Acuticoccus sediminis: one gene and its partner. The protein of the gene in region 2 interacts with the protein of the main gene of each other region in a pairwise test. Links are inferred from orthologs where the notes say so. Each region holds a gene or a part of one and is shown on either strand. Other genes may lie near its edges. The genes, in order: dhaK and parE.

Region 1 (15,114 bases), on a different replicon or contig from region 2:
ACGGCAAAGGGCGAGCCGGCGATCGTCGCGATGTGCAGCTGCACCGCGTGCCAGCGGCGCACGGGCGCGCCGTTCGGCACCCTCGCATGGTGGGACGCGGCGGACGTCGCCGTGACCGGCACGGCGCAGCGCTACGCCCGCGTCTCGGAGCGCGGACGGACGATCGCGTACGAGTTCTGCCCGACCTGCGGCTCGGCGCTCGTCTTCCGGGGGGAGCACCTTCCGGGCAAGGTGGGCATCGCCATCGGCGGGTTCGCCGACCCCGCCTTCCCGGCCCCGACGGTGGCGGTGTGGGACACGACGCGGCACCACTGGCTCGACGCCATCGCCGCGATCCCCCGCCTCGCCGAGCAGAGGAGCTGACATGGCCGAAATCGCCCTCCAGGACGTCCACAAGGCCTTCGGGGACTTCACCGCGGTCCGCTCGTCCTCCTTCACCATCCGGAACGGCGAGTTCTTCGTGATGCTCGGCCCGTCCGGCTGCGGCAAGACCACGACCTTGCGGATGATCGCCGGACTGGAGCTGCCGACCTCGGGGCGCATCCTCCTCGACGGCGAGGACGTGACCTTCAACCGTGCCTCGCAGCGGGACATCGCGTTCGTCTTCCAGCTCTTCGCGCTCTACCCGCACATGAACGTGCGGCAGAACATCTCCTTTCCGCTGCGCACCCAGCGCCTCCCCCGCCGCGAGGTGCGCGCGCGTACCGAAGAGGTGGCGAGGATGCTGCAGATCGACGGTATCCTCGAGCGCCGCGTCTCGGGCCTTGCCGCCGGCGACCGGCAGCGCGTCGCGCTCGGCCGGGCGATCGTGCGGCGCGCCAAGGCGTTCCTGATGGACGAGCCGCTCGGCGCGCTCGACGCGGAGTTCCGCGAGACCATGTGCGAGGAGCTTAGGCTGCTGCACGACCGGATCGGCGCCACCACCGTCTACGTCACCCACGACCAGATCGAGGCGATGGCGATGGCGGACCGGATCTGCGTCATGAACCGGGGCGAGGTGCTTCAGATCGGCCCGCCGATGGAGGTCTACGCCCGCCCCGCGACACGCTTCGTCGCCGGCTTCCTGGGGAGTCCGTCCATGAACTTCCTGCCCGCCGAGGGGCGGATCGCGGTGGGGGCGACGTCGATCCGCGTCGGCGGGGCGACGCTCGCCATGCCGGCCGTGCGCGAGGGGCTCGCCGGGCCGGAGGCGGTCATCGGCGCGCGGCCGGAGCATATCGCCATCACCGACGAGGGGCCGCTCCGGGGCCGCGTCTTCGCGGTCGAGTACATGGGCGCCCGCCAGCTCGTCACCGTCGACACCGAGGCCGGCAGGCTGCGCGTGCGCACGCCCAACACGGTGCGCGTGGCGGCCGGCGAGACGGTCGGCCTCGCGTTCGACGCCGAGCGGCTCATCGTCTTCGACCCGGTCAGCGACAGGGCCGTCGCCAGCGCGCTCTTCGATGCGCCCGCCGAGATGGAGGCCGCATGACCGCCGCCGCGCTCCACAACGCCACGAAGCGCTTCGGCGACACGGTCGCCGTGGCCGACGCGACGCTCGAGGTCGCGGACGGCGAGTTCGTGGTCCTGCTCGGCCCCACGGGCGCGGGCAAGACGACCACGCTGCGCCTCTTCGCAGGGCTAGAGACGCCCGAGGAGGGACGCGTCACCATCGCCGGCGAGGACGTCACGCGCCTCGGCCCGGCCGAGCGGGACGTCGCCTTCGTCTTCCAGCAGTACTCGCTCTACCCGCACCTCACCGTCTACGAGAACCTCGCCTTCCCGCTGAAGGCGCCGGGGCGGGCGTCGGGCGGGCGCAGGGTCAGCGCGGACGCCATCCGCAGGCGCGTCACCGAGATCGCGGAGCTGCTGCGGATCGAATCCAAGCTCGGGAACCGGGTGACGGCGCTGTCGGGCGGCGAGATGCAGCGCGTCTCCATCGGCCGGGCGCTGGTTCGCGAGCCGAACCTCTTCCTGATGGACGAGCCGCTGTCCTCGCTGGACGCCAAGCTGCGCGAGGACCTCAGGGTGGAGCTGAAGCGCATCCAGCGCGACCTCGGCGCGACCATCCTCTACGTGACCCACGACCAGCTCGAGGCGATGACCCTCGCCGACCGCATCGGCGTCCTCGCCTCGGGCCGGCTGGTGCAGGTGGACACGCCGCGCGCCGTCTACGAGACCCCCGCCGACGTCTACGCCGCGCAGCGCCTCGGCAGCCCGCAGATCAACCTCGTGCCGCCGGGGACGCTGGCGATCGGCGGAACGCCGGCGGGCGCGGCGACGGTCGGCGTCCGGCCGGAGGACGTCGTCCTGCACAAAGGTGCGGCAAACGGAACCGGCGTGACCGGCCAGATACTTACCATCGAACATTTTGGTGTAGAGACGATTGCGCTCGTCGAGATCGCGGGGCGGCACGTTCATGCGCTGGTCGGACCGCGTGCGGACTTTGCCCACGGCACGGCCGTGGTCGCCTCCGTCCGTCCCGGCGCGGCGCTGTACTTCGATAGCGCGGGAGTGAGGCTTTCATGAGTACCGAGACCGAGGCGCCGGCGGAGGCGGCCGGCGACACCGCCCTGATCGCCGCCCTCATCGCCGCCGCCCACGACACCATCACCACCCACCGCGACGAACTCTCCGAGCTCGACCGGGCGATCGGCGACGGCGACCACGGACACAACATGGCCCGCGGCTTCGACGCGGTCGCCGCGGCGGCGGACGAGATCACGGCCCTCCCTTTCGGCAAGGCCCTCGCCAAGGCCGGCACCACGCTGGTGATGAAGGTCGGCGGCGCGTCGGGGCCGCTCTACGGCTCGGCGCTGATGGCGGCCGGGAAGGTTCGCGACGAGGCCCCGACCACGCTCGCCGAGGTGGTGGAGCTCCTCGACGCGGCGGTCGACGCGGTGAAGAAGCGCGGCAAGTCCGACGTCGGCGCCAAGACCATGCTCGACGTTCTGGTCCCGGTCGCCGATGCGCTGCGCGCCGGGCCGGCCGAGCCGCTCGGCACCGCGCGCGAGAGCGCGGCGGCCGCCCTCGAGGCGACGCGGGACATGGTCGCCACGAAGGGCCGCGCGGCGTTCCTCGGCGAGCGCTCCGCCGGGCACCTCGACCCCGGCGCACGATCCTCGACGCTGTTGATCGACGCGGTTTCTGCGGTGCTGGAGAAGTCATGAGCGACAACGTTTCGATCGTGATCGTCTCGCACTCGGCGGACGTCGCGAAGGGCGCGGCGGACATGGTGCGCCAGATGGTCGGTGAGGAGGTCCGTGTCGCCTGCGCCGGGGGCACCGCCGACGGCGGCCTCGGCACCGACGTCGCCGCCATCATGGCCGCCATCGAGGAGGTCTGGACCGAGAAGGGCGTCGCCGTCCTCGTGGACCTCGGCGGCGCCGAGACCAACTCGGAGATGGCGATCGAGATGCTGGGCGAGGACAAAGGCGCGCACGTCGCGATCCTGAACGCGCCCGTCGTCGAGGGCGCGGTGATGGCCGCGACCGAGGCGTCGGGCGGCTCCTCGCTCGACGAAGTGCGGCAGACGGCAGAGGATTTTGGAGCATGACCGGTTCGGCAGCGGCGTCCGCGATGGGCGAATGGATCGAGGGCGCGGCGACGATCGTCGACCCGACGGGCCTGCACGCCCGCCCCGCCGTGAAGCTGACCAAGCTCGCCAAGACGTTCGGCGCCGTCGTGGAGGTGCGCGCCGACACCGACGCCACGTGGACCAACGCCAAGTCGCCCAACTCGGTGATGAAGATGAAGGCCGCGCACGGCAGCCCGCTCCACATCCGCGCCTCCGGCGAGGACGCGGACGCCGCGGTGGCGGCGCTGGTCGCGCTGGTGGAGCGCAACTTCGATGCCTAGCGAGACGGCGGAGGCCGTGCGCGAGGCGGTCCACCGCGGCACCGCCGTGTGTGGCGGCGTCGCGATCGGCCCCCTCCACGTCCTCAGGGGCGTGGCGGTCGCGCGGCGCGAGGCTGCCGCGACGCCGCAGGAGGAGGTGGGCGCCTTCCGCGCCGCCCTCGCCGCCGCCACCGCGGCGCTCGAGGCCGTGCTCGCAGCGGAGGACGAGCTCGCGGGCGACATCCTGGAGTTCCAGGCCGCCCTCCTCGACGACCCGGACCTCATCGAGCCGATCGCCGCGACCATCGCCCTTGGAACGCCCGCCCACGACGCGTGGGCGGCGGCGATGGACACCGAGATCGCCGCGTACCGCGAGGACGGCGACCCGGTGCTGAGCGCTCGCGCCGACGACCTCGCCGACCTCAGGACACGCGTACTGCTCGCCCTCTCCGGCGGCGAGGGCGGAGGTGGTACGACGCCGGCCGGCGCCATCATCCTCGCCGTGGAGATGACGCCGTCCTCCTTCCTGGCGCTGGACCACGCCCGCATCGCCGGTGTCGCCACGACCGGCGGGAGCCCGACGAGCCACGTCTCGATCCTGGCGAAGGCACGCGGGGTGAACCTCGTCGTCGGGCTCGACACGGTGCCGGACGAGACGCTGGAGGGCGCGACGGCGATCCTCGACGCGAGCGACGGCACCCTCGTCACCAACCCCGCGCCCGTCACCCTCGGCGAGGCGGAGGCGCGGCGCGCTGCCGGGGCCGCGGCGCGCAGCGCGGCGGACGCGCGGGCGGCCGACCCGGCCGTCACCGCCGACGGCGTGCCGGTCAAGGTGATGGTCAACATCGACGACCCGGCGCTCCTCGACCTGATCGGCCCCGCGATCTGCGACGGCGTCGGCCTCACCCGGACCGAGTTCCTGTTCGCGGACGGGGCGCCGGACGAGGACACCCAGTTCACCTTCTACGCCCGCCTCCTCGCGTGGGCGGACGGGCGGCCGGTGACGATCCGCACCCTCGACGCGGGCGGCGACAAGCCGATCCCCGGCGTGACGTTCGACGGCGAGGCGAACCCGTTCCTGGGTGTGCGCGGCGTGCGGCTGTCGCTCGGCCGGCCGGACCTCCTGCGCACCCAGCTCCGCGCGCTCGCCCGGGCGGCCGCGACGACCCCCGTCCCGCTGAAGGTGATGGTGCCGATGGTGACGGTGCCGGACGAGCTGGAACGGGTGCGGGCGCTGCTCGCCGAGGCAGTCGCCGCGCTCGAAGCTGCCGGCACGCCCTGCGCGACGCCGATCCTCGGAACGATGATCGAGGTGCCGGCGGCGGCGCTGACCGCGGGCACGTTCGATGCCGGCTTCTACTCGATCGGCTCCAACGACCTCATCCAGTACGCGACCGCGAGCGCGCGCGACAATCCCGCCGTCGCCTCGCTCGCCGACCCGCTGAACCCGGCCGTCCTGGAGCTCATAGCGCGGACCGTCGCGGCGGGCGCGGCGCGGGGCGTCGAGGTCTCGCTGTGCGGCGACATGGCGTCGTCGCCGGCGCTCGCCGGTGCGCTCCTCGCCACGGGCCTGCGCGTCTTCAGCGCGGCACCGGCGGAGGTGGGCGCGGTGAAGCAGGCGATCCGCGCCTCGGTCTCCAACGCGCCGGAGGACGGCGGCGATGCGTGACGCGACGCGGCGGCCTCCAGTGCGCACGAGGCAACCCGACCACGGGGCAGGCCGTGGATGACGAGGAGGCCGACGCGGACCCGGTCGCCCAGTACAAGCGCCTCCTGAAGGCGGCGCTGGAGCGACGGCCCTCGGGCACGCGCCAGAAGCTCGCCGAGGCGATCGGCACCCACAAGAGCTTCATCAGCCAGGTCACGAACCCGGCCTACCGCGTGCCGCTTCCCGCGCAGCACATCCCGACGCTCTTCCGCGTCTGCCACTTCGGGCCGGAGGAGAAGCGCGCCTTCCTCGAAGCCTACCGCATCGCCCACCCGGGTCAGGCGGGCGCCATCGAGGAGCTGGCGCGGATCGACGCGGACGTCCTTCGCATTCCGATGCCGTATTTTTCCGACCCCGCGACCCGCCGCGACGTCGAGGAGCTGATCCGCGACTTCGCCGAGCGGGTGATCGCGCTCGCGCAGAAACCGCAATAAGCCGCGGGGCGGACGACCCCCGAGGAGGACCCCATGAAGAAACTGATCAACAGCCCCGACACGCTGCTGGCCGAAAGCCTCGCCGGGTTCGGCGCGGTGCACGCGGACATCGTCAACGTGAACCTCGACCCGATGTTCGTCACCCGCAAGGACGCGCCGCGCGCCGGCAAGGTCGCGCTGATTTCGGGCGGCGGCACCGGGCACGAGCCGATGCACGCGGGGTTCGTCGGCATGGGGATGCTCGACGCGGCCTGCCCCGGCCAGGTCTTCACCTCGCCGACCCCGGACCAGATGATCGCGGCGATGGAGGCGGTCGATGGAGGCGCCGGCATCCTCCTGATCGTCAAGAACTACGCCGGTGACGTCATGAACTTCGAGATGGCGGCCGAAATGGCGTCCGGGCCGGTCGAGACGGTGCTGACCAATGACGACGAGGCGGTCGAGGAATCGACCCACAGCCAGGGCCGGCGGGGTGTCGCGGCGACGGTGATCGTGGAGAAGATCGTCGGCGCGGCCGCCGAGCGCGGCGGCGACCTCGCGTCGCTGAAGGCACTGGGCGACGCCGTCAACGCGGCGTCCGGCACGATGGGCGTCGCGCTGACGAGCTGCACCGTTCCGGCCGCCGGGCTGCCCACCTTCACGCTCGCAGAGGACGAGATGGAGATGGGCATCGGGATCCATGGCGAGCCCGGCCGGCGCCGCGTCGCGATGATGACGGCGAGCGCCATCGCCGAGGAGATCGTCGGCGCGATCGTCGACGACGTGAAGCTCGCCTCGGGGGAGGAGGTGCTGCTCCTCGTGAACGGCATGGGCGGCACGCCGCTCCTGGAGCTCTACGGCCTGTACGACGCCGCCGCCCGTGTCGCGAAGGGGCACGGCCTGACGATCACGCGCTCGCTGGTCGGCAACTACTGCACCTCGCTGGAGATGGCGGGCGCCTCGATCACGCTGACCCGCCTCGACGCCGAGCGCACGGCGCTGTGGGACGCGCCGGTCCGCACCGCGGCCTTTCACTGGGGCTGAGGCGCCGCCCCGCCCGGAGGCGGTCCCGCCGACCAGCTCGGGCAAACTGCTCCTATGGCCGCTTGCGCATGAGGCCGGAGACGTAGGTCTCCGGCGGCCAGTCCCTGGTCTCGGCGTCGAAGAACGCGGCGAGGCCGTCCTCGATCAGCCGGCTCGGGACGCCGGCGTCCGCGAACATCGCGCGGGCGTAGCGGACGTCCTTGGCGGCGTTCTCAAGGCTGAACTTGAGGCCGTCGTAGTGGCCGGCGACGACCGGGGGCATGATCGCCATGAACGTGCCGGAGCGGCTGCCGCTCGCGGAGATGACCTCCACCATGCGGGTCATGTCGACGCCGACGGAGTCGCACCGGCGCATCGCCTCGACGGTCAGCGCCGCCTGCCCCTGGGTGATGAAGTTGTTGATGAGCTTGGCCGCGTGGCCGGTTCCGGGCGGTCCCATTCGCACGATCGTCTTCGAGGTGAGCTGGAGGAACGGCTCGACGCGGGCGAAGTCCGTCTCCGAGGCGCCGACCATCGAGACGAGCGTGCCCGCCTCCGACTCGGCCGGCCCGCCGGTGACGGGCGCGTCGATGAGGGCGATGCGCGAGTGGGAGAGGTCGACGGCGATCTCGCGGGTGACGGACGGGAGCGAGGTGCTGGTGTCGACGATCATCGCGCCGGGCGTCAGCACGCCGCGGACCCGCTCGACGACATCGCGCACCACGTCGGCGTTCGGCAGGCACAGGAAGAGGACGTCGGCCTGCTCGGCGACGGCCTCGACCGAGGCGAGGACGGTGATGCCCGCGCCGAGAAGCCTGCCCTCGTGCGCCCGGTTGCGGTGCAGCGTGGTGATGACGGGATGCGCGCGGGCGAGGCTCATGGCCATCCCGGTGCCCATCAGCCCAGGGCCCAGAAATCCAATGCGCATCATGTCCATGTCGCCACCCCGTTCCGGCACTTAGCCTTCAGGTTTTCAATCGGCGACGGACCGGTCTTCCTTCGCCGCGACGGCCGAAACCGTCACGACACAGGGAAATGCGCCGAGCGAAACATAGCCCTGAGCGCAGATGCGCCCCCTCCCTCCCCACGGGTCAGGAACGGGAGCTTGCCCCCGGTTGTATTAATACCAACGCGGAGCTAATTGCAAATAACCTAAACTTCACACTTCCGTTTTCGTCCATGCACTCTAGTGCACGTCAGGTATATGACCATTGCGTCATCGAGGGCGTGTCGGGGGTCGCGGGCCCCCTCGTTCCGCCACGAGTGGGGCCGCCGGAGCGGGACGCGCGCTAGGCGCTGCTTGCCACGAGGACGCGGTCCGGCGGGGCCGAGGCGACCAGCGGCAGCAGCCGGCCCTGGAAGTTGACCAGCGGGTGGCCCGGCCGGTCGGTGGTCTCGGTGACCCGGCCGATGAAGATGCCGTGGCTTCCGACCGTGTGGTGGGAGACCAGCGCGCAGGCCATCGTGCAGAGCGCGTCCGCGAGGAGCGGAACGTCCCCGGCGCCGCTGCGCCACCGCGCGTCGTCGAACCGGTCGGCGCCGTGCAGGCCCGAAAGGCCGGCGAAGCGCAGGGCGAGCTCGTCGTCGCAGTCGCGCAGGAGATTCACCGAGAAGACGCCGTTCGCGAGGATCGCGTCATGGCAGCCGGACGCGCTGTTGACGCAGACGAGGAGCGACGGGGGATCGGCCGACACGGACGTGACGGCGGTCGCCGTCAGCCCGAGCCGCGTGCGCCCCGCCCCGGTGGCGACGACGGTGACGCCCCCGGCGAGGTTGCGCATCGCCGACTTGAACGCCCCCGCCTCCACCGGCACGGCGGGCGCCGGCTCTGCGGCGGCTTCGGCGCGCTCCTCGATGTGGGCCCGGACGCTGCCATCGGAATCGACCCAGCCGTGCTTGCGGGCAAAGCCGATCATCGCCGCGAAGCCCGCCTCCCAGTCCGCCTCGCCCGCGTGGGGCGAGAGGCGGCGCAGATCATCCGGGCGGACCCACGCATGCTCGCCCTCGATCCGCGCGACCGGACGTAGGGCCCGCTCGGCCCCGGCGCCCCTTCGGCGCACGCCGACGGAGAAGCGCTTGAAGTCGCGCGGGTCGTCGAGGCGGAGATGGCCGTCGTCGGTGACAATGATCTGCATCGGGCGCCTCAGGCCGTCTGGCGCAGCCGGACCGGCTCGGCGTCGCCGGTGCCGAGGGCGCTGCGGATGGCGGGAATGATGCGGGTCCCCCAGAGCTCGATCTGGCGCAGCATCGTCTTCTGGTCGAAGTCGCCGAGCTGGGTCTGCAGCGCGATCTGCGTCGGCTTCAGGATCTCGATCTCCTCGAGCATCCGGTCGATCACCTGGTTGACGCTGCCCACCGGCAGGTTGGCCCGGATCTCGTCGAGGGACATGTCCTTCTCGCCCGGCACTTCCTTGACCATGTAGCCGTCGTCGGTCTGGGCGCGGCGGTATTTCAGGCTCTCCGACACGCGGCGCTGGAAGCGGGCATTGTCGAGGTAGCTGTCGATCTCGGCCGCGTTGTCGCTGGCGTAGGCGCAGCGCAGGAATCCGAACGGCGTGTCGGCGAGGTCCTTGCCGTGGTCGGCCGCGACCGCCTCCAGCTTGCCCCGAAGCCCCTTCAGCGCCTCCTTGCCGTTGAGCAGCGCGGTGACGAACATGTTGTGCCCGTCACGCACCGCACGGCCGAGCGAGCGGGGGTTGCCGGAGACGATCCAGATCGGCGGCGTCGGCGTCTGCAGGGTGCGCACGCTGATCGACGTCGGCGGGATCTGGATGTGCTTGCCGTCGTAGGAGAAGATGCGCTCGGAGAGGCCGCGCTCGATGATGTCGAGGTACTCGCTGTAGATCTCGCCGGCGTCCTCGAGCCTGACGCCGAAGCGCTCGAACTCGAACTCCTGATAGCCCGAGCCGACACCGAGATCGAGTCGCCCGTTGGACACCGTGTCGGCGAAGCCGATCTCCGCCAGCAGCCGGTTGGGGTGGTAGAGCGGCAGGATGCACACCGCCGTGCCGAGCCGGATCGTCTTCGTCAGGCCGGCGCAGTGGGCGACCATCATCAGCGGCGAGGGCGAGAGGCTGTAGTTGTTGAAATGGTGCTCGGCGTACCAGGCGTTGTTGAATCCGGCCTGCTCCGCCGCGATCGTCTGCTCGACGGAGTTGCGGATGACCTGGTCCGGCGCCTGATGGTAGCCGCGCTGCTGCGCCAGGATGAAGACGCCAAAGTCCATGTGTTCCTCCCATCGAATTATTGGCTTCGAGTTGATCCGAAGCGTAATAACCGCAAGATGGCGAAACAATCCGTTGGCTTGGAAACGGTCTGTTGCGAAATCCGCAATAACGGGAGGCAAAGATGGACCGGCTGAAGGCGATGGCGCTGTTCGTGGACGTGGCCCGGGCGCGCAGCTTCACCGCCGCTGCGCGGGCGAAGAACCTGTCGCCCTCCTCCGTGTCACGCCAGATCACCGAGCTGGAGGCCGGGCTCGGCACGCAGCTCCTCTACCGCAGCACGCGCTTTGTCGACCTCACCGAGGCGGGCGCGCTCTATTTCGCGCGGGTCGCCCAGGTGCTGGAGGACATCGCCGACGCCGACGCTGCGGCGACCGCCCTCCAGGCGGCGCCGACGGGGACGCTGCACGTCCACTCCCGCTACCTCTTCGGTCTCGTGGTGCTGGCGCCGCTGCTGCCGCAGTTCCAGGCGCTCTACCCGGAGATCATGCTGGAGCTCAGCCTGTCGGAACGGTCCTCGCGGCTGCGCGACGACGCGTTCGACGTGGACCTGCGCTTTCGCACGCCGCCCGATCCCGGCCTGGTGCAGGACCTCGTACTCCCGAGCGAGCGCATCCTGGTCGCCTCGCCCGCCTACCTCGAGGCGGGGCCGTCGCCGGTGCGGCCGGCGGACCTGCACGCGCACCGCTGCCTCGGCTACCTGATGGGCCGGGAGCCGATCGTCTGGCGCTTCATGCACGGCGCCGCGTACGAGGAACTGACGATCGACACGGCGCTGAAGGTGGACAGCGGCGAGCTGCTGCGGCGCCTGGTGCTCGGCGGCCACGGCATCGCGCTGCTCGACGACTTCACGGTGCGCCGGGAGATGGACGAGGGGCGTCTCGTGCGGCTGCTGGCGGACCACCGGGTGACCAACACGACCTTCGAGGGCGGGGTCTTCGCCGCCTACCGCGAGACGACCTACACCCCGTTGAAGATCAAGGTCTTCGTGGACTTCCTGAAGGAACGGCTCGCCCCGTCCGCCGCTCAGGCGCCGGCGTAGCGGTCAGCCGGCAGCCCGCGCACGCCGAGGCCCGTGACGGCGAGCAGCGCCCCCGCCCACGGCTCCGACGCGCTGAGGCCGGTGCTTCTGGAAATCGAGGTCACGTAGAGGACGTCGAGGTCCGCGCCGCCGAAGGTGAGGCTCGTCGGGTGGGTGACGGGGAGGTCGATGAGACGGTCCAGCCGCCCGTCCGGCGCGAACCGGGCGATCTTGCCGACGCGCACCAGCGCGGTCCAGAGGAAGCCCGCCGCGTCGATGGTGGCGCCGTCGCCGCCTGAGGAGAGTGGCGACAGGTCGGCGAAGACCTGCCGGTTGGTGAGCGGCCCCTCCCCGGCGTAGTCGAACTGCCAGATCACGCGGCGGGGGCTGTCGGCGATGTAGAGGGTGCGTCCGTCGAGCGCGAAGGCCGGCCCGTTGGCGACGCCGAGGGGGTCGCCGATCCGTTCCACCGTGCCGTCGACGGCGAGGCGGTAGAGCCCGCCTTCGGGCGCCTCGCCGTCCGCGCGGTGGCTGTGCATGCTGCCGAAGACGAACGCGCCGGTGCGGTCCACCTTGCCGTCGTTGAGCCGCACGTCGGGGTGGCCGATGCCGATGTCGGCCACATGGCGCACCTCGCCGGTCACGGGGTCGAGGCGCGCGAGGCTGTCCTTCAGCGCGGCGACGAGCGTGCCGTCGCGCGCCAGCACCACGGAGCCGATCGGCGCCGGCAGCGCGAACGCCTCCAGTGCGCCCGACCGCGGGTCGAGCCGACGGACGGTTCCGGCGAGGGCGTCGACCCAGACGAGGGCCTGCGCCGCGTCGTCCCAGACCGGACTTTCACCGAGTCCGTCAACGGTGGTGCCAATGCGGTGGATTTCGCCGTTCATTCTGCTAGCCTCAGTTGAATGGATGTCCGCGCGGCCCACAATCGAATGTGGACCGAACGTGACTCGCAGCAGCGTCTCGGACCCTTTCGATCACCGGACGTCACCGTTCCAGCGCCGGCGTATGCGGCTCTTCACCCACTTGGATATGACAAAAGACGTGCTTGAAGATTCCGACACGCCCGAAACCTCGGCGCGCGTCAAACAGATCATGGCAACGGCCGTAGAGATCTTCGCCCAGAAAGGCTACAAGGGCACGTCGATGCGCGAGATCGCCGACGCGTGCCAGATCTCGAAGGCCCTGCTCTACCATCATTTCGAGAGCAAGGAGACGATGTACGAGCGGGTGACGAACGAGTTCGGCGCCCGTCTGCATGCATTCGTCGACGCCGAGGTGTCGTCGGTCACCGAACCTGTGGAGAAGCTGCGCGCCTTCATGATGGCGTCGGCGGAGTTCTTCGACCGCAACCGCGCGGGCTGGGTCGCCTCCGCCAGCACGTTCTGGAACGACCCCGACCGGCAGGCGCAGACCTCGCGGATCCTGCGGCGCGACACATTCGAACGAAAGCTGCGCGCGATCATCCAGGACGCCGTCGACGCCGGCCAGATCCGCGCCGACGTGGACGTCGCGACGGCCGGGCGTCTCGTCCTGTCGACGATCAACTGGCTGCACCGCTGGTACGACCCCCACAAGGGGCCGCCGGCCCGCGACATCGTCGCGAGCTACTTCGACATGATCTTCGAGGGGCTCAAGCAGCGGGACTGAGCGCCGGGGAACCCGGGCGCCCACCCTCAGGCGCTCGGGTCGCTCACCGCCTCGTAGGGCTCGGACCGCCGCCCGCGCAGGACGCGCTTGGCGATGGTCCACAGCACCAGGAGAAGGCAGGCCCCCAGCAGCGTCGCGCTGATCGGCCGCTCGACGAAGTGGCTGAAGTCGCCGCCGGAGAGGACCAGCGAGCGGCGGAAGTTCTCCTCCATCAACGGCCCCAAAACGCAGCCGAGGATCACCGGCGCCGGCTCGAAGCCCAGCCGCCGCATGCCGAAGCCGACGATCCCGAAGGCCATCACCGTGAAGATGTCCGTCGTCGAATAGTTGACGGTGTAGACACCGATGCAGATCAGCACGACGATCGTCGGGAAGAGGATGTTGAACGGGATCGTCAGCACCCGTACCCACAGCCCGATCAGCGGGATGTTGAGGACGAGAAGCAGGATGTTGCCGACGCCGAAGCTGACGATCAGCCCCCAGAAGAGGTTCGGCTGATCGACCATCAGCATCGGCCCGGGCGCGATGCCGTGGATCATCAGGACGCCGAGGATGAGCGCCATCACCGCGTCGCCCGGCACGCCGAGCGTGAGCGTCGGGATGAAGCCCGTCTGCACGCCGGCGTTGTTGGCCGACTCCGGACCGCAGACGCCCTCGATCGCCCCCTTGCCGAACTCCTCCGGGTCGCGCGCGACCCGCTTTTCCAGCGTGTAGGACATGAACGAGGCGATGAGGCCGCCGGTCCCAGGCAGCGTGCCGAACACCGAGCCGACACCCGCCCCGCGGGCCATCGGCATCCACGAGCGGCGCCATTCCTCGCGCGTCGGCAGCATCGAGCGGAAGGTGATCGAGCTGCGGTCGACCTGACGCAGAGGCCCCCGCCCGGCATTGGCGATCAGCTCTGGCAGTCCGAAGAGGCCCATCGCCAGCGCCACCAGCGACAGCCCCTCGAAGAGCTGCGGCAGGCCGAAGGTGTAGCGCGAGGTGCCGCTGTTGAGGTCGATGCCGACGAGACCCAGCAGGAGTCCGAAGACGATCATCGCCAGCGCCTTGAAGGGCCGCCGGCTCGCCAGCAGCGAGGCCGCAAGCAGCCCCAGCAGCATCAGCGAGAAGTACTCCGGCGCGCTGAACTCGATGGCGAGGCGCGACAGCGGCTGCGACAGCGCGATGAGGATGACGAGCCCGGTCATGCTGCCGACGAAGGAGGCGATGGCGGTGATGAAGAGCGCGACGCCGGCCCGCCCCTTCTGCGCCATGGGATAGCCGTCGATCGCCGTCACCGCACTCGAGGCGGTGCCCGGCAGATTGAGGAGGATCGACGCGGTGGAGCCGCCGTAGGCCGCCCCGTAGTAGATCCCCGCCAGCATGATGACGCCATAGGTCGGGTCGAGGTGGAACGTCACCGGCATCAGGACCGCGATCGTCGCCATCGGCCCGATGCCGGGCAGGACGCCGATGAAGGTGCCGAGGAACACGCCGAAGAAGCAGTACAGAAGTCCCATCGGCGTCAGGACGACGCTGAAGCCGATGGCCAGCCCGCTCGCAATGCCTGACAGGTCGATCACGGCAGGAGTCTCATCTGCAGGTGCAGCCCGTAGACGAAGACGAGGCCGCACATCCCCGCCACGGCCACCGAGAGGACGAGCGAACGCAGCAGCGACGTCGCCGGGCTTGCCCGGCTGGCGAGGAAGACCGCGACGGCCGCGGCGACGAGAAGGCCCGCCCGCTCGATCAGCAGCGCGAATGCGGTGAAGCCGGCCATGTTGGTGATCAGCGAGCGGAGCGTGGTGAGGTCGAACCCGCCGGCGCTCTCCTCGCCCTCGGACGGCGCGCGCGCCTCGACGAGGATGATGCCGATGCCGATCGCGATCATGGCGACGCTGAGCACGGTCGGGAAGTAGCCCGGCCCCATGTTGCGGGTCGAGCCGAACGGGTAGTTCAGCGCTTCCACCAGCGCGAACACGCCGATCGCGATGACGCAGAGGCCGGCGACGATGTCGACCTTCGACATCTGCGCGAAGTCGAAGTCGCGCAGGATCGATCCGCTGTCTCCGGCCCGCCGACCGTCGATGTCGTGGTGTGATGTCACGGGCGCCTCCTCCTGGTTTTGTTGTGTTGAGCGCGGCATGGGTGGACTGGGTTCCTCAGGGGCTGGCGCGGGCGTTCGCCTCCGCGGCGAGCGCGGGCAGGCCGACCGAGCAGGCGTGCACCCCGAGGTGGGCGGTCATCTTCAGCACCTGCAGAATGGCCGGAACCTCC
Region 2 (15,169 bases):
CCTGACGATGCGCGAGTTCGGCCTCCACTGGTACTACAACATCCCGAGCCTGGTGCAGAAGCGCTCCAACAGCCGCGACGGCTTCCCCTGGACGCATCCCGCCAACGCCTTCGCCAGCGACTACGCGTACGGCCGCGGCACCCTCCCGGTCGCCGACGACCTCAGCGACCGCGCGATGATCCTGTCGATCGCCTCGAACCTCTCCGCCGCCGACGTCGACGACATCGTGACGGCGTTCGCCAAGGTCCTCGCCGCGACGGCGGACCGCTTCTAAGCCTCACGGCCAAGCCCCCAGCAAGAAGGAAGGCAGGCATGAAGCACCTGTCGAGCGTGCTCACCACCTCCATCGAGAGCGTCGCCAAGTCGGCCGTCGCCATCGACGTCGTCGTCGTCGGCTCCGGTCCAGCCGGCGTGACCACGGCCATCGAGGTCGCCCGGGCGGGATACTCCGTCGTCATCTTCGAGGCCGGGCCGTTCGTGATCCCCGCCCACGTCGGGTCGATGCCGTTCCGCTCGCGCGACGACATCACCCCGCGGATTCACGAGCTGGTCCGCTACAAGACCGCCTGGGACAGCAACCCGAACCTCGATGCCGACAAGCCGCGGCCGCTCAACAACGACGCCTGGGCGGCGGTCGGCGGGCGCTCGCTGTTCTGGGGCGGCTGCACGCCCCGCTTCGCCGAATGGGACTTCGCCGACTGGCCCATCGACGCGGCCGACATGGCCCCGTTCTACGACCGGGCGGAAGAGATCATGCACGTTTCCGGCCGGGCGCCGGAGCGGCCGCCGTTCTTCCGCGGCGAGAAGCAGTCCGCGCTGCTGGAACGGCTGGCGAAAGCCGGGATCGGAGCGACCCACGCCGCCCTCGGCGTCGACACGCGCGAGGCGCTCAACGGCTACATGCCGCGCGGCTTCGACTGCGCCATCGACCGCCTCGTGCGTTCGGGCCTGCTCGCCACCGAGGTGACGCACGGCGCCATCGTCCTCGTGCCCGAAGCACCGGTCGACCGCGTGGTGGCGCCGGAGGGGCACGCCGACGGCGTCATCGTCTCCGACCCCGACGGCGGGATGCGCTACCGGATCCGCGCCAAGCACGTGGTGCTGGCGGGCGGGGCGATCCAGTCGACGCGCCTGGCGCTCGCGTCCGGCCTCGACGCGCTGCACCCGTCGGTCGGCAAGTACGTGGCGGACCACCTCTTCGTGCAGGGTCTATTCAAGCTGAAGGCCCCGATGGGCTCGCCCATCTACGCCTTCGTCGACCCGACGCCGGAGCGGCCGTTCCACGTCCAGATCCAGGGCCCGTTCCCGGAGACCTGGTACACGCCCTACCACGCCACGGTCTGGCTCGACTGCGACCCTGAGGGCCTCTACCTCCTCGTCTACTGCTTCGGGGTCGGGGAACCGAGCGAGAACAACGTCGTGATGCAGACGCGCTGCAGGTCGGACGCGCCGGGCGATCTCGGCCAGTACTGCGTCGTCGCCGACAGGACCCGGAACGACCGCAAGGTCCTGAAGGCGATGGAGGCCTTCCTGCCCGATCTCGCCGAGGCCATGGGCGCGGAGTGCGTCCGCTCGCAGATCAACCCCGCGGGCTCGGCGCTGCACGAGATCGGCGGCCTGCGCATGGGCGCGACCGCGAAGGACGGCGTGGTGGACACCTACGGCTGCTTCCACGCGCTGCCGAACCTCTCGGTCGCGGACGCGGCGGCCTGGCCCTCGCAGGGTTCGGCCAACTCCTACCTCACCATCGTCGCCTGGGCACTGCGGCAGGCGGGCGAGGTCGTCGAGCGGCTGAAGGCGTCATGACGCTCGGTTCGGCCCTGTTGCGCCTGATCGCGCTGGCGGCGCTCTTCGGCTTCCTGTTCGGCTTCGACGAGGGGATCATCGCCGGGGCGCTGCCGTTCATCTCCACCACCTTCACCGTCACGCCCGCGTCCGAGGGGCTGATGACGGCGGCGGTACCGCTGGGCGCCGTGCTCGGCGTGGTGCTGGCTGCCGTCTACTCCGACCGGCTCGGACGGCGGCGCGTCCTGATGCTGTGCGCGCTGGTGTTCGTGGCGGGCTCGATCCTGTCCGGCGCGGCGGACGGAATGGAGATGCTGACCCTGTCGCGCCTCCTGCTGGGCATCGCGATCGGCGCCTCGTCCATGGCGGCGCCGATGTTCCTGGCCGAGCTGGCGCCGCCGGCGGTTCGCGGCGCCGTCGTCAGCGCCTTCCAGCTCATGATCACGGTCGGCATCCTGATCTCCTACCTGGTCAGCCTCGGCCTCGCGCCGTTCGAGCAGTGGAGAGTGATGCTCGCGCTCGGGATGGTCCCGGCGGCGGTGGCGTTGGTCGGCATCCTGCGCAGCCCCGAAAGCCCGCGCTGGCTGGTCCTTCGGGGGCGGGACGACGAGGCCCGCGCGACGATCGCCAAGCTCGAGCCGACCCGCTCGCCGGTCGATATCGAGCACCTGGTGAAGGAGATCCGCGCCAACATCGCCCACACGCCGGACGCCGCACGGTGGGGCGCCTTCCTGGCGCCGCGGGTCCTACCGGTCGTCGTCTTCGCGATGGTGCTGTTCTTCCTGCAGCAGCTCTCCGGCATCAACGCCGTCATCTACTACGCGCCGAAGATCATGAGCGAGGCGGGGCTGCCGGGCGTGCATGCCCAGCTCTTCGCGACCGTGGGCATCGGCACCCTCAACGTCGCGATGACGATCGTCGCGATGATGGTGGTGGACCGGATGGGACGCCGGCCGCTGCTGATCGGCGGCTTCGTCGGCGCCGCGGCCTCGCTGGCGTTCATCGCCTATACCTTCGCGACGCCGGAGAACGACTCGATCATCGCGCTCGCCGGCCTCGTCGCCTACATCGCCTTCTTCGCCGTCTCGCTCGGGCCGCTTCCGTGGCTCTACATGTCGGAGCTTTTCCCGATCCGGCTGAAGACGCGCGGCATGGCGCTCGCGGCCTGCGCGAACTGGGCGATGAACTTCCTCGTGGTCTTTCTCTTCCCCGTGGTGCTCGCCGGGGCGGGGGCGGCGGTCACATTCGGCATCTTCGCCGCGTTCTGCGCCTTCGGCGTGGTGTTCGCCTACCTGATGGCACCGGAGACGAAGGGCGTCTCCCTCGAGGAGATCGAGCGCACCCTGGAAGCGCCCGTTGGCTGATCCGGCCGCGCATGGCGGACGGCGGAGCGGCGCCATTGCGGCTCCGGTCCTGCTGACCGGCGCGGTCACGACGGTCTTCGGGTTGATGTTCGGCTTCTCCACGGCGGTGATCGCCGGGGTGCTCGACGACGTCGCCGCCGTCTACGGGCTCGACACCGGCGCGACCGAGGCCGTCGTCACCTCGCTGGTGATCTCGTGCTTCTTCGGGGCGATCCTGGCGAGCCCGCTGTCGGCCCGGCTCGGCCGCAAGCCGGCGCTCGCCATTGCCGGCGTGCTGGCGCTTGCCGGCTATACCGCGATCCTTGCGGGACCGACGCTCGCCGTCCTCGTCGCCGGGCGCATCGCGATCGGCCTCGCTGTCGGCCTCTCGTCGATGGTGGCGCCGATGTATGCGGCGGAGGCGACACCGGCGCGTTTCCGCGGCGCTGTCGTCTCGCTGTACCAGCTCGCCGTCACGGTCGGGATCCTCGCGGCCTACGCGACGCCGCTCTTCCTGTCGGCGGCCCTGGTCTGGAACCAGCTCGTCGGCCTCGGCGTGATCATCGGCGTCATGGGTATCGTCGTCGCGTTCGCCGTGCCGGAGAGCCCGCTCTGGCTGTCGCGCCACGGGCGGACGGCCGAGGCGGAGGCCGCCGCGCGCTTCCTCGGCGTTGCGGATGTCGCGCGGCATGCGGCGCCGGAGGAGGGCGGGGCGGTCCGCCTCGCGGCCGTGATGGCCGGGTCCATCCCCATGGTGCTGACGCTGGCCGGCGGCATGTTCATCCTTCAGAACCTCAGCGGGATCGACGGCATCCTCTACTATGCCCCGAAGATCTTCGAGGGCCTCGGCTTCGAGGCCGGCACGGCGGCTCTCACGGCCACCTTCGTCCTCGGCGCGGTCAACGTCGCCGCGACGGTGGGTGCGATCCTCGCCGTCGACCGGTGCGGGCGCCGTCCGCTGCTGCTCGGGGGCAGCGCTGTCATGGTGGTCGGACTTTCGGCGGTGGTGTTCGCACTGCTGACCGGCAACGCCCTCGCCGGCTTCCTCGGCCTGGCGCTCTATATCGCCGCGTTCGCGGTGAGCCTCGGCCCGCTGCCGTACGTGATGATGTCGGAGCTCTTCCCGTCGCGGATCCGCGAGCCCGGCATCGCCGCCGCGTCGGCGACGAGCTGGCTGTTCAATGCCGCCGTCGCCTTCTTCTTCCTGTCGGCGGTCGAGACGTTCGGCTCCGGCGCCGTCTTCGGCTTCTTCGCCGCCGTCTGCGTCCTCTCCTTCCTGGTCGGCCTGTTCGCCGTCCCGGAGACGCGCGGCGTTCCGCTCGAGGACATCGAGGCCCGCGTCCTCGCCGGCACCCCCCTCCGCCACCTCGGAGAGTAGCGGAGCACCGCGGGAAGTCCGCCGGCGCACCACCATCCCGCGATCAGCGCGGCGGCGGCCGTTCCGGCGTCCGGACCGTTCCCAGCGGGGCGCCGCTGCGGCCTCTTGCGGGACCGGACGCGGCGCTTCGGCGCGCGGGGCGGCTGAACCGGTGATCGCGGGCGCCGGGTCTTCCTGCCGTGCGGGCCGGCCGGTACAGTCGCGCGGATATCACTCGAACGACTGGAGTTGCTGATGATCACGCGCTCTCGCCGTGCCCTCGGCACAACGTTGATCCTCACCCTCGCGCTGTGCGCGGCGGCGGCTGCCCCGGCGGCGGCCCACGACGCGCAGGGGGTCGGCGGCGGACTGGTCTCCGGCTTCATGCACCCCATCCTCGGCTGGGACCACGTTGCGGCGATGGTCGCGGTGGGGCTGCTCGGCGCGGTCCTCGGCGCACCGGCGATCTACCTGCTGCCGATCGAGTTTCCGCTCGTCATGGCGGGCGGCGGGGCGCTCGGCGTGGCGGGGGTGCCGCTCCCGGGGGTGGAGGTCGGCATCGCGGCATCCGCGCTGGTGCTCGGGCTGATGGTTGCGGCGGGGCGGCCCATTCCGCTCTGGCTCGCGGCGATCGTCGTCGGCGTCTTCGCGGTGTTTCACGGTCACGCCCACGGGACAGAGCTTCCGGTCGCGGCTGATGCGCTCTCCTTCGGCATCGGGTTCGTGGTCGGCACCGGCCTCCTGCACCTCGCCGGCATCGTGCTGGGGCTCGCCTGGCGGTGGAATGCCGGGAAGGTTGTGGTGCGGGCCGCCGGCGGCATGATCGCCGTGGCGGGCATCGCCTTCCTCACGGGGACGGCCTGACCCGGGCCGCAACCGCCGGGACCGCTGGTCCCGGCGCCATCCGCCGGCGAAGATAGCCGGACGGCGCGGGTGTGACCCGGGACCCGGCGCCATCCGCGCCGGGGCGGTATCAGATGTCGAGCGCCTCGGCCGAGGCGAACTCGGCGTTCTCCTGGATGAAGGCGAAGCGCGCCTCGGGCTTGTTGCCCATCAGCCGGTCCACAGTCGCCTTCGTCTCCTCGCCCTCGGAGACGATCATCACCCGCAGCATGGTGCGCGACGAGGGATCCATCGTCGTCTCCTTGAGCTGCGCCGGCATCATCTCGCCGAGGCCCTTGAAGCGGCCGATCTCCATCTTCTTGTCGGCCTTGAACTCGGTCGCGAGGAGCTCCACCCGGTGGGCGTCGTCGCGGGCGTAGAGCGTCTTGGCGCCCTGCGTCAGCTTGTAGAGCGGCGGGACCGCCAGGAAGAGGTGGCCGGCGTCGATGAGCCCGCGCATCTCACGGTAGAAGAAGGTGATGAGGAGCGAGGCGATGTGCGCGCCGTCGACGTCCGCGTCAGTCATGACGATGACGCGCTCGTAGCGCAGCTTGGAGACGTCGAAGTCCTTGCCGGTGCCGCAGCCGAGGGCGAGGACGAGGTCGGCGAGCTGCTGGTTCGCCATCACCTTCTCGCGCCCGGCGTTGGCGACGTTGAGGATCTTGCCGCGCAGAGGGAGCACCGCCTGGGTGGCCCGCTGGCGCGCCTGCTTGGCCGAGCCGCCGGCCGAGTCGCCCTCGACGATGAAGATCTCCGTCCCGTGGGCCTTCTGCTGCGTGCAGTCGGCGAGCTTGCCGGGAAGGCGCGTGCGCCGGGTGGCCGAGCGACGGGCGACGTCCTTCTCGGCGCGGCGGCGCATGCGATCGTCCGCCTTCTCGATCACCGCGTCCATCACGAAGCCGGCGCGCTGCGGATCCTTGGCGAGCCACTCCTCGAACGCCTCGCGCACCGCGTTCTCGACCTGACGCGTCGCCTCGGTGGTGGAGAGCTTGTCCTTCGTCTGGCCGACGAATTCCGGCTCACGCACGAAGACGGACAGCATCGCCGCGATGGAGGCCATCACGTCGTCGCCGGTGACGCCGGGTATCTTCTTGTTGCCGACCCGCTCGCCGTGCGCCTTGAGGCCCTTCAGGATCGCGGACCGCAGGCCGTTCTCGTGGGTACCGCCCTCGGGCGTCGGGATCGTGTTGCAGTAGGAACGGGAGAACTCGTCCACCGACACGAAGCCGATCGCCCACTCCACCGAGCCCTTGCGCCCGGCCTGGCCGGCGCTGCCGGAGAACAGCTCGTCGATGACCTTCGGGCGGCCCTTCAGCTCGTCGGCGAGGTAGTCGGCGAGGCCGCCGGGGAAGTGGAACTTCGCGTCCGCGGGCGGCGCGTCGGTGCCGACGAGGAGCTCCGGGTCGCAGTGCCAGCGCAGCTCGACGTTGGCGAAGAGGTAGGCCTTCGCCCGCGTCATCGCGAAGAGCCGCTTGGGCGAGAACTTGAGATCCTTGAAGATCTGCGGGTCCGGGTGGAAGGCCACGGTGGTACCGCGCCGGTTCGGCGCCGCGCCCACCTCGACGAGCGGCGCTTCCGGCACGCCGCGGCAGAAGGTCTGGCGGTAGAGCTTCTTGCCGCGCGCGACCTCGACGACGAGCCTGTCCGACAGCGCGTTCACCACCGAGACGCCGACGCCGTGGAGGCCGCCGGACGCCTCGTAGGCCTTGGAGTCGAACTTGCCGCCGGCGTGCAGCGTGGTCATGATGACCTCGAGGGCGGACTTGTCCGGGAACCGCGGGTGCGGCTCGACCGGAATGCCGCGCCCGTTGTCGGTCACCGCCAGCATGTCCTTGGAGAGGCGCACCTCGATCCAGGTGGCGTGGCCGGCGACGGCCTCGTCCATGCAGTTGTCCAGAACCTCGGCGAAGAGGTGATGCAGCGCCCGTTCGTCGGTGCCGCCGATGTACATGCCCGGCCGGCGCCGGACCGGCTCCAGGCCTTCCAGGACTTCGATGTCGGCTGCCGAGTAGCCCCCGTCCTCGCCGGACGGGACCGGAGCGACCTTGGCCGGCTTCGGCTTGGGTGTCGCCGGGGCCATCTCGCTCTTGCGCTCGGGTTTCGAGCTGCCGCCGCCGAAAAGGTCCTGATCCATCCAATCCCCCTTGTCGCCCAAGACGGTAGCGCAGCCGGCTCCGTGTTGCGATGCCGGCTGGCCAGTTCACCCCAGAAACCACCGGTTTTCCGCGCCGCGGAGCCCCGCGGACGGCTCGTGGAGGGTATCCCCGGGCTGCCTACGCCGACCTTCGATACCGTGTCGACCCGAAAAAGGTTAACGCCGTGCTAGGACTTGTCCGCGCGGCGACGCGTCTCGCGCCGCGCGACCTGCTCGTAGGACGTGCCGAGGAGGCGGTCCCAGAACGTCCAGAACAGGCCGAAGTTGGCGTTCTCGTTGCGGTAGTGATGCAGCATGTGGTGCCGCTTGACGACGTTGAGGAGTCCGCTCGTCATCCTCATGTGGTGCGTGCCGAAGTGGACGAGCTCCTGCGCCACGTAGTTCATCGACCCCGACACGACCGAAATCAGCCACGCCGCCTTCAGCGGCTGCGGCATGACGAGGACCGCGAGCGCCAGGACGGCGCAGAGGATGACGACCGGCGTCTGGACCGCGTTGATCGCGGCCTTGTAGTCGGACGGCTCACGATGGTGGCGCATGTGGTGCCGGCCGACGTCCGCGGTGATGAAGCGGACGAACCTGTTCTCCGGCTCCCAGTGGTAGAGGAAGCGGTGCATCAGGTACTCGACCAGGCTGTAGACGGCGATCCCGTACACCGCGCCGAGCACCAGCTCGAGCGGCCCCCGCGCCAGCCATACGGCGATCCCGCCGACGAGAAGCCAGAACGGCACCCACATCCTGAAAAGCTTGCGGGTCGTCCTGTAGGTGACGAGGTCGAGGACGGTGCGGCTGCGGGAGGCCGTCTGGCGCGGCGTTCCCTCATCGTCGACGAGCACCCGAGCGTCGGTCATGAGCCGTCCTTATCGACCCGCGCAACAAATAACCTGTGGTGACCCGGACAGTATCGGAGAACCCAGGCGTTAAATGCAATTCAAATTGCATAAATCGCTCGCGCGGCGGTGGTGCCGGGATGGCGGAGGCACCGTGTGGGCACTTGCGGGGCTGTACCGACTTCTGCTGCGATAGGCAGTCCGGACGATGGGAATGTCCAACGGCGCGCACAAAGGATCGCTTATGCCGGACGAACGCCTCAACCGCATCGCCCCCGACTTCACGCTCCCCGCGACCGACGGCTCGACGGTCTCGCTGGAGAGCGTGCGGGGCGAGAAGGGGACCGTGGTCGCCTTCATCTGCAACCATTGCCCCTACGTGGTCTCATCGGTGCGGCGCATGGTGGAGGACGCCAAGGCGCTGGCGGGCGACGGTGTCGGCTTCGTCGCCATCTGCGCCAACGACGCACAGCGGTACCCGGCCGATTCGTTCGAGCGCATGAAGGTCTTCGCCGAAACGCACGGCTTCACCTTCCCCTACCTCCACGACGAGGACCAGTCGGTGGCACGCGCCTACCAGGCGGCGGTGACGCCGGACTTCTTCGGCCTCGATGCGGACGGGGTGATCAAGTATCGCGGCCGAATGGACGCGGGGCAGACGAGCGCGCCGCCGCCGGACGCCCCGCGCGAGCTCCTCCTCGCGATGCGCCAGATCGCGGCGAGCGGGGAGGGGCCGTCGGGCCAGAAGCCGCCGGCGGGCTGCTCCATCAAGTGGAAATGAGCGGTCCGGGCGTCGCCTGCCTCAGCGGGCGGGGCGGGTCGGGCCCTTGTACTGCGAGCCGAGGAACTTGTCCCACAGCGGCATGATGGTGGCGAAGTTGGCGTCGTCGTCGCGGTAGTGGTGCAGCATGTGGTGGCGCTTCCACCAGCCGAGGACCGGCCCGTTCATCGGCAGGTGATGGACCGCGAAGTGCATGAGATCGTTGGCGACGTAGCAGGTCGCCGCGCCGAAGATGAAGGCGAACGACTGTTCGTAGGGGATCGGCAGCACGAAGGCGATCAGCGACGAGACGACCGTCACCACGAAGGCCGGCTTCTGCTGGTTCACCGCGCCCTTGGGGTGCGCCGGCTCCTTGTGGTGGTCGAGGTGCATGCGGCTGAGGTCGAACGTCATGCGCCGCACGAGCATCCGGTAGGGGCCGCTGTGCAGGTGCCAGCGGTGGATCGCGTACTCCAGGAACGAATAGTAGACGAAGCCGATCAGCGCGCTCAGCGCCACGGTCCACAGCGAGTCGGAACTGACGATGGCGATCACCAGGATCAGCGAAAGCAGCGGTGTCCAGACCTTGGCGATCTTGCGGATGAGGCGGTTGTCCAGCGCGTCGCGCAAGGACATGGTGCGGGGGCTTTCAGCGAGCGCCATGTGAATGCGACCTCGTGCGGTACTCACGGCAGTGCGGTACGTTTGCGGAGATTTCGGTCCCGACGGAGCGGCAAAGATTAAGGTCGCCCTCGATCAAAGTCCATCCGTTGTGACCGATGTACACCTTGCCAGATCACGCTTGGCGTGCAAGCGGATGACCGCAAATCACACGCTGCCGGATCGAGCCGGCCACCAACGAACAGCGGAGAACGCAAAATGGACGCGCGCACCCTCATCAAGGACCGGTTGCCTTCGCGGTATGTGACCGAAGGTCCCGCGCGTGCCCCGCACCGCTCGTACCTCTACGCGATGGGCCTCACGAAAGAGGAGATCCATCAACCGCTGGTCGGCGTCGCGACCTGCTGGAACGAGGCTGCCCCCTGCAACATCGCGCTGATGCGCCAGGCGCAGTCGGTGAAGAAGGGCGTCGCCGCGGCCCACGGAACCCCGCGCGAATTCTGCACCATCACCGTCACCGACGGCATCGCGATGGGCCATCAGGGCATGAACGCCTCGCTGGCGTCCCGCGACCTGATCGCCGACTCGGTCGAGCTGACCATGCGCGGCCACTGCTATGACGCGCTGGTCGGCCTCGCCGGCTGCGACAAGTCCCTGCCGGGGATGATGATGGCGATGGTGCGCCTCAACGTTCCGGCGATCTTCCTCTACGGCGGCTCGATCCTGCCGGGCTCCTTCCGTGGCCAGCAGGTGACCGTGCAGGACCTCTTCGAGGCGGTCGGCAAGCACTCCGTCGGCGACATGTCGGACGATGACCTCGACGAGCTGGAGCAGGTGGCCTGCCCGTCCGCCGGCGCCTGCGGCGCGCAGTTCACCGCCAACACCATGGCGACCGTGTCGGAGGCGATCGGCCTCGCCCTGCCGTATTCGGCCGGCGCTCCCGCCCCGTACGAGATCCGCGACAAGTTCTGCTTCACGGCCGGCGAGGCGGTGATGGAGCTCGTGAAGACGAATATCCGCCCGCGCGACATCGTCACCCGCAAGGCGCTCGAGAACGCGGCGACGGTCGTCGCGGCGACGGGCGGTTCGACCAACGCGGGCCTGCACCTGCCGGCGATCGCCCACGAGGCGGGGATCGAATTCGACCTCCACGACGTCGCCGAGGTGTTCAAGCGCACCCCGTACATCGCCGACCTGAAGCCGGGCGGGAAGTACGTCGCGAAGGACCTCTTCGAGGCCGGCGGCATCCCTCTCGTCATGAAGGCGCTGCTCGACGGCGGCTACCTGCACGGCGACCAGATGACGGTCACCGGCCGGACCATCGCCGAGAACATGGAGAAGGTGCGCTGGAACGCGGAACAGGACGTCGTCTACCCGACGTCCAAGCCGCTCTCGCCGACCGGCGGCGTCGTCGGCCTGAAGGGCAACCTCGCGCCCGAGGGGGCGATCGTGAAGGTCGCCGGCATGAAGAACCTCGTGTTCACCGGCCCGGCCCGCTGCTTCGACCGTGAGGAAGAGTGCTTCGCCGCCGTCAACAAGCGCGAGTACAAGGAAGGCGAGGTCCTCGTGATCCGCTACGAGGGTCCGCGCGGTGGCCCCGGCATGCGCGAGATGCTGTCGACCACGGCCGCGCTCTACGGCCAGGGCATGGGCGACAAGGTGGCCCTCATCACCGACGGCCGCTTCTCCGGCGCGACGCGCGGCTTCTGCGTCGGCCACGTCGGGCCCGAGGCGGCGGTGGCCGGCCCGATCGGCCTGCTGAAGGACGGCGACATGATCACCATCGACGCCAACGTCGGCACGATCAGCGTCGACCTGTCGGACGAGGAACTCGAGAAGCGCCGCGCCGACTGGAAGCCGCGCGACACGGCGTTCCAGTCCGGCGCGATCTGGAAGTACGCCCAGCAGGTCGGCCCCGCCGAGAAGGGTGCCGTCACGCACCCCGGCGGCAAGGTCGAGGTGAAGGCGTACGCGGACATCTAAGACCCGGTCGGGCGCCGCGTCGTTCCGTCGCGGCGCCCCGCCCTCCGGCGGGCCGGGCCTGCCCCGGTGCGGGGCCGTCGGCGGCCGGTAACGCCCGGGGCTCTTGAAGCGGCGGGAAGGTCCTATAGGATCTTCTTATCCGACAAAGGAGCCCACCATGCGACCGATCCTTCTCGCTGCGGCCTTCGGACTTTTCGCTTTGCCGGCCGCCGCCCAGTCCACGGGCGACCAGGCGGCGCAGCCCGCCGCCACCCCCGCCCCGCAGGAAAGCTCGGCGATGACCCCGGCTGCGGCCGACGCCACCGCCACCCCGCCGACCCCGCGCTACAACATGATCCGCTCCATCTCCGACGATGGCGGCTACTCGGGCTGCTCGCACAGGATGGCCTCTCCGGTCTCCTGATCGCGCCAGCCTCTCGACCTGGAGATTTGAGCCACCGTGCCGAAGGCGCTGATTTTCGATGTTTTCGGCACGCTGGTCGACTGGCGGGGTTCCATCGCCCGCGGCCTCGCGCCGTGGGTGCCGGACGCTGACGCGCGTTCGGCCTTCGCCGACCTGTGGCGCGCGCGCTACCAGCCCTCGATGGAGGAGGTGCGCTCCGGCCGCCGGCCGTTCGTGCCGCTCGACACCCTGCACCGCGAGAACCTCGACGCCGTCATCGACGACACGGGCTCGACGATCCCCGAGGGCGACCGCGAGACGGTCAACCTCCTGTGGCACCAGCTCGACGGGTGGCCGGACGTTGCCGGGGGGCTCGCGCGCCTCGGGCGCACCTTCATCCTCTGCCCGCACTCCAACGGCAATGTCCGGCTGATGCTCGACATGGCGCGGCACAACGGCTGGCGCTGGGACGCGATCCTGGGCGCGGAGACCACGGGCCACTACAAGCCGCGGCCGGAGAGCTACACCCGCGCGGCGGAGATCCTGATGCTGCCGCCGGGCGAGGTGATGATGGTCGCCGCCCACAACGGCGATCTCGCCGCGGCCCGTGCCTGCGGCCTCGCCACCGCCTTCATCCCTCGCCCGACCGAGCACGGCGCGGGCCAGACGATCGACCTCGAGGCCGAGGCGGACTGGGACGTGGTGGCGCGCGATCTCGACGATCTCGCGGACAAGCTCGGCGCATGAGCGACGGCGCGAAGGGCCCGGCAATCACCATCACCTATTGCACCCAGTGCAACTGGCTGCTGCGGTCGGGCTGGATGGCGCAGGAGCTTCTGTCGACCTTCGGCACCGACCTCGGCTCGGTCACCCTGGTGCCGGGCACCGGCGGCGTGTTCGAGATCACCGTCGACGGCGAGACCATCTGGGAGCGCAAGCGCGATGGCGGCTTTCCCGATGTGAAGGCGCTGAAGCAGCGGGTCCGCGACCACGCGTTTGCGGACCGGGACCTCGGCCACCTCGACCGCTGAGGTCGGGACGGGGAGGGCGATCCTCCCCGCCGCGCGTCTCAGGCTTCCAGGACCGGCTGGAAGCCTCCGAAGATCATGCGCTGGCCGTCGAAGGGCATCGGGCTGGCGCCGGGCTGCATGCGCGGGTCCTCCATGATGGCCTTCCAGCCGGCGTCGCGCGTCGGCTTGTCGGGCCACATGATGAAGGCGAAGACCACCACCTCGTCGTCGGCCTTCTTCACCGCCATCGGCAGCGAGGTGACCTTGCCGTCGGGCACGTCGTCACCCCAGCACTCCATGATCTTGATGGCCCCGTGGTCCTTGAAGACGACGGCGGCGTCGGCGGCGTGCTTGATGTACTTCTCGCGGTTCGCGGCCGGAACCGCGGCAACCATGCCATCCAGGTAGCTCATCGCATCTCTCCTCAGGCGCTGACGGATTGGGACTGCATGTCCTTGAACGCGGCGTAGTCCATCCACATCACTTCCCAGATGTGCCCGTCCGGATCCTCGAAGGACCGGCCGTACATGAAGCCGTGTTCCTGCGTCGGTCCCGGGTCGGCGACGCCGCCGGCCGAAACCGCGTTCTCGACCGCCTTGTCCACCGCCTCGCGGCTCTCCTGCGACAGGCAGAGCAGGGTCTGCACGCTGTCGCGGCCGGCGATGGAGCGCGTGGTGAACTCGGAAAATTTCTTGTGGGTCAGCAGCATGACGTGGATCGCATCGGAGAATGTCATGCCGGCCGAGGTACCGTCTTCGCAGAACTCGTTCCGCTTGGCGCCGACCGCCTCGTAGAACGCAACCGCCCGATCGAGATCCGTCACGGGCAGGTTGACGAAGATCATTTGTGTCATGGGGTTCCTCCCTTTGGGTTTGTCGGATATCGCACGATGAGTTATCTATTACAACTATGAAGTCAGAAAAAATAACTAATCCTGATTCTGACGCCATCGGCTGGAGCTACAACGACTCCTGCGGCGCGGCGCACGCGCTCGACCTGGTGGGCGAGCGATGGGCTCTCCTGGTCATGCGGGAGATGATGTTCGGGCCGAAGCGGTTCACCGATCTCAAGGCGAGCCTGCAGGGCATCAGCGCCAACGTCCTGACGCAACGTCTGACGAAGCTGGAGGCGCTCGGGATCGTGGAGCGGGTCACGCTGCCGCCGCCGGCCGGCCGCGCCTACCGGCTGACGCCGTGGGGCGAGGAGGCGCGGCCGATCTTCATGGTGCTCGGACGCTGGGGCGCACGCTCGCCGATGCACGATCGAACGCAGCACCTGAGCGCCGCCTCGATGATGCTTTCGTTCGAAACGATGTTTTCGGCGGAGAGCGCGGAGGGCGTGACGCTGGCGGTTTCGATTGCGATCGGCGCGGAAGAGTTCCGCATCCGGGTCGCGGGCGGCACGCTCACCGTGGAGCGGGGCGGGCGGGCACCCGTGGACGCCTCCATCGCTGCCCCGTCGGCCCCCCTGATCGCGGCATGGGTCTACGGCGGGGTGCCGCTGGAGGCGCTGGAGCCGGAGGGTGTCCGCGTCGACGGCGATCGTGATGCATTGGCAACGTTCCGCACCCTGTTCGTGCTTCCGCCTACATTGGGGCTGGAGACTGCGTCGGACGGGGGTTGCGAATAAGGCGAATCATGACAACATCATGCCGTGTCCAACGCATCGAAAGGAGGTGATCCAATGTCGAGTGGGATTCTGAAGCGGGCGGCGACGTCTGGATCGAATCAGCGGACGACGGAGCAGCCTCTTTCCATCCGCTGACCGGTCGGGCCTTGCCGGACGTATTCGTCCGCTGAAGCTCACGGGGGGTCGCGCAGGCGACCCCCTTATCAGCAAATGCTGAACCAGAGACATGCGAGACGCCGAGGCGCCTCACATGCGGTTTCGACGGGTCGCGAAAGCGGCCCTTTTTCGTTTCTGCCCGAAGTCATCACCCACGAATATCCGGCGGGCACGAGGTTCCGGGCCGTCCGTCCGGCGCCAGCAGCGGCGCCGCGGGGAGCGCGCTGCTGGCGCTCCTCGGATCGCTTCCCTGCTCAGGCCTCCGCGGGACTGCGG

What was found.
Region 1: the proteins of parE (region 2) and dhaK interact in binary tests that used the Escherichia coli proteins (3 or more experiments, as listed by UniProt). The link is inferred for Acuticoccus sediminis from one-to-one orthologs.

What each region holds. Positions count from the first base shown.
Region 1 is NZ_QHHQ01000002.1:1,349,110-1,364,223, forward strand. The notes cover bases 5,092-7,986. They hold dhaK (dihydroxyacetone kinase subunit DhaK), read left to right. Parts: upstream 5,092-5,991; coding sequence 5,992-6,981; downstream 6,982-7,986. Other genes in these bases: DLJ53_RS13995 (putative PEP-binding protein), read left to right, coding at 5,092-5,485; DLJ53_RS14000 (hypothetical protein), read left to right, coding at 5,539-5,958; DLJ53_RS14010 (NAD(P)-dependent oxidoreductase), read right to left, coding at 7,034-7,891. Also shown: DLJ53_RS13965 (GFA family protein), read left to right, coding at 1-363; DLJ53_RS13970 (ABC transporter ATP-binding protein), read left to right, coding at 365-1,471; DLJ53_RS13975 (ABC transporter ATP-binding protein), read left to right, coding at 1,468-2,508; dihydroxyacetone kinase subunit DhaL, read left to right, coding at 2,505-3,149; dihydroxyacetone kinase phosphoryl donor subunit DhaM, read left to right, coding at 3,146-3,535; DLJ53_RS13990 (HPr family phosphocarrier protein), read left to right, coding at 3,532-3,837; more of DLJ53_RS13995, read left to right, coding at 3,830-5,091; DLJ53_RS14015 (flavin reductase family protein), read right to left, coding at 8,250-9,095; DLJ53_RS14020 (LLM class flavin-dependent oxidoreductase), read right to left, coding at 9,104-10,186; DLJ53_RS14025 (LysR family transcriptional regulator), read left to right, coding at 10,309-11,226; DLJ53_RS14030 (SMP-30/gluconolactonase/LRE family protein), read right to left, coding at 11,211-12,092; DLJ53_RS14035 (TetR/AcrR family transcriptional regulator), read left to right, coding at 12,301-12,855; DLJ53_RS14040 (tripartite tricarboxylate transporter permease), read right to left, coding at 12,882-14,420; DLJ53_RS14045 (tripartite tricarboxylate transporter TctB family protein), read right to left, coding at 14,417-14,944; DLJ53_RS14050 (carboxymuconolactone decarboxylase family protein), read right to left, coding at 15,000-15,114. UniProt on the Escherichia coli protein: Dihydroxyacetone binding subunit of the dihydroxyacetone kinase, which is responsible for the phosphoenolpyruvate (PEP)-dependent phosphorylation of dihydroxyacetone via a phosphoryl group transfer from DhaL-ATP.
Region 2 is NZ_QHHQ01000003.1:265,550-280,718, reverse strand. What follows is about bases 4,981-7,930. They hold parE (DNA topoisomerase IV subunit B), read right to left. Parts: upstream 7,502-7,930; coding sequence 5,459-7,501; downstream 4,981-5,458. Other genes in these bases: DLJ53_RS15515 (sterol desaturase family protein), read right to left, coding at 7,690-7,930; DLJ53_RS15525 (HupE/UreJ family protein), read left to right, coding at 4,981-5,349. In the rest of the region: DLJ53_RS15545 (DegT/DnrJ/EryC1/StrS family aminotransferase), read left to right, coding at 1-274; DLJ53_RS15540 (GMC oxidoreductase), read left to right, coding at 313-1,806; DLJ53_RS15535 (sugar porter family MFS transporter), read left to right, coding at 1,803-3,149; DLJ53_RS15530 (sugar porter family MFS transporter), read left to right, coding at 3,142-4,506; more of DLJ53_RS15525, read left to right, coding at 4,741-4,980; more of DLJ53_RS15515, read right to left, coding at 7,931-8,373; DLJ53_RS15510 (thioredoxin family protein), read left to right, coding at 8,597-9,133; DLJ53_RS15505 (sterol desaturase family protein), read right to left, coding at 9,155-9,775; ilvD (dihydroxy-acid dehydratase), read left to right, coding at 9,992-11,716; DLJ53_RS15495 (hypothetical protein), read left to right, coding at 11,874-12,119; DLJ53_RS15490 (haloacid dehalogenase type II), read left to right, coding at 12,156-12,845; DLJ53_RS15485 (Rdx family protein), read left to right, coding at 12,842-13,129; DLJ53_RS15480 (DUF1428 domain-containing protein), read right to left, coding at 13,168-13,521; DLJ53_RS15475 (VOC family protein), read right to left, coding at 13,533-13,961; DLJ53_RS15470 (winged helix-turn-helix transcriptional regulator), read left to right, coding at 14,018-14,737; DLJ53_RS15465 (hypothetical protein), read right to left, coding at 15,148-15,169. UniProt on the Escherichia coli protein: Topoisomerase IV is essential for chromosome segregation; it is the principal protein responsible for decatenating newly replicated chromosomes. It relaxes supercoiled DNA.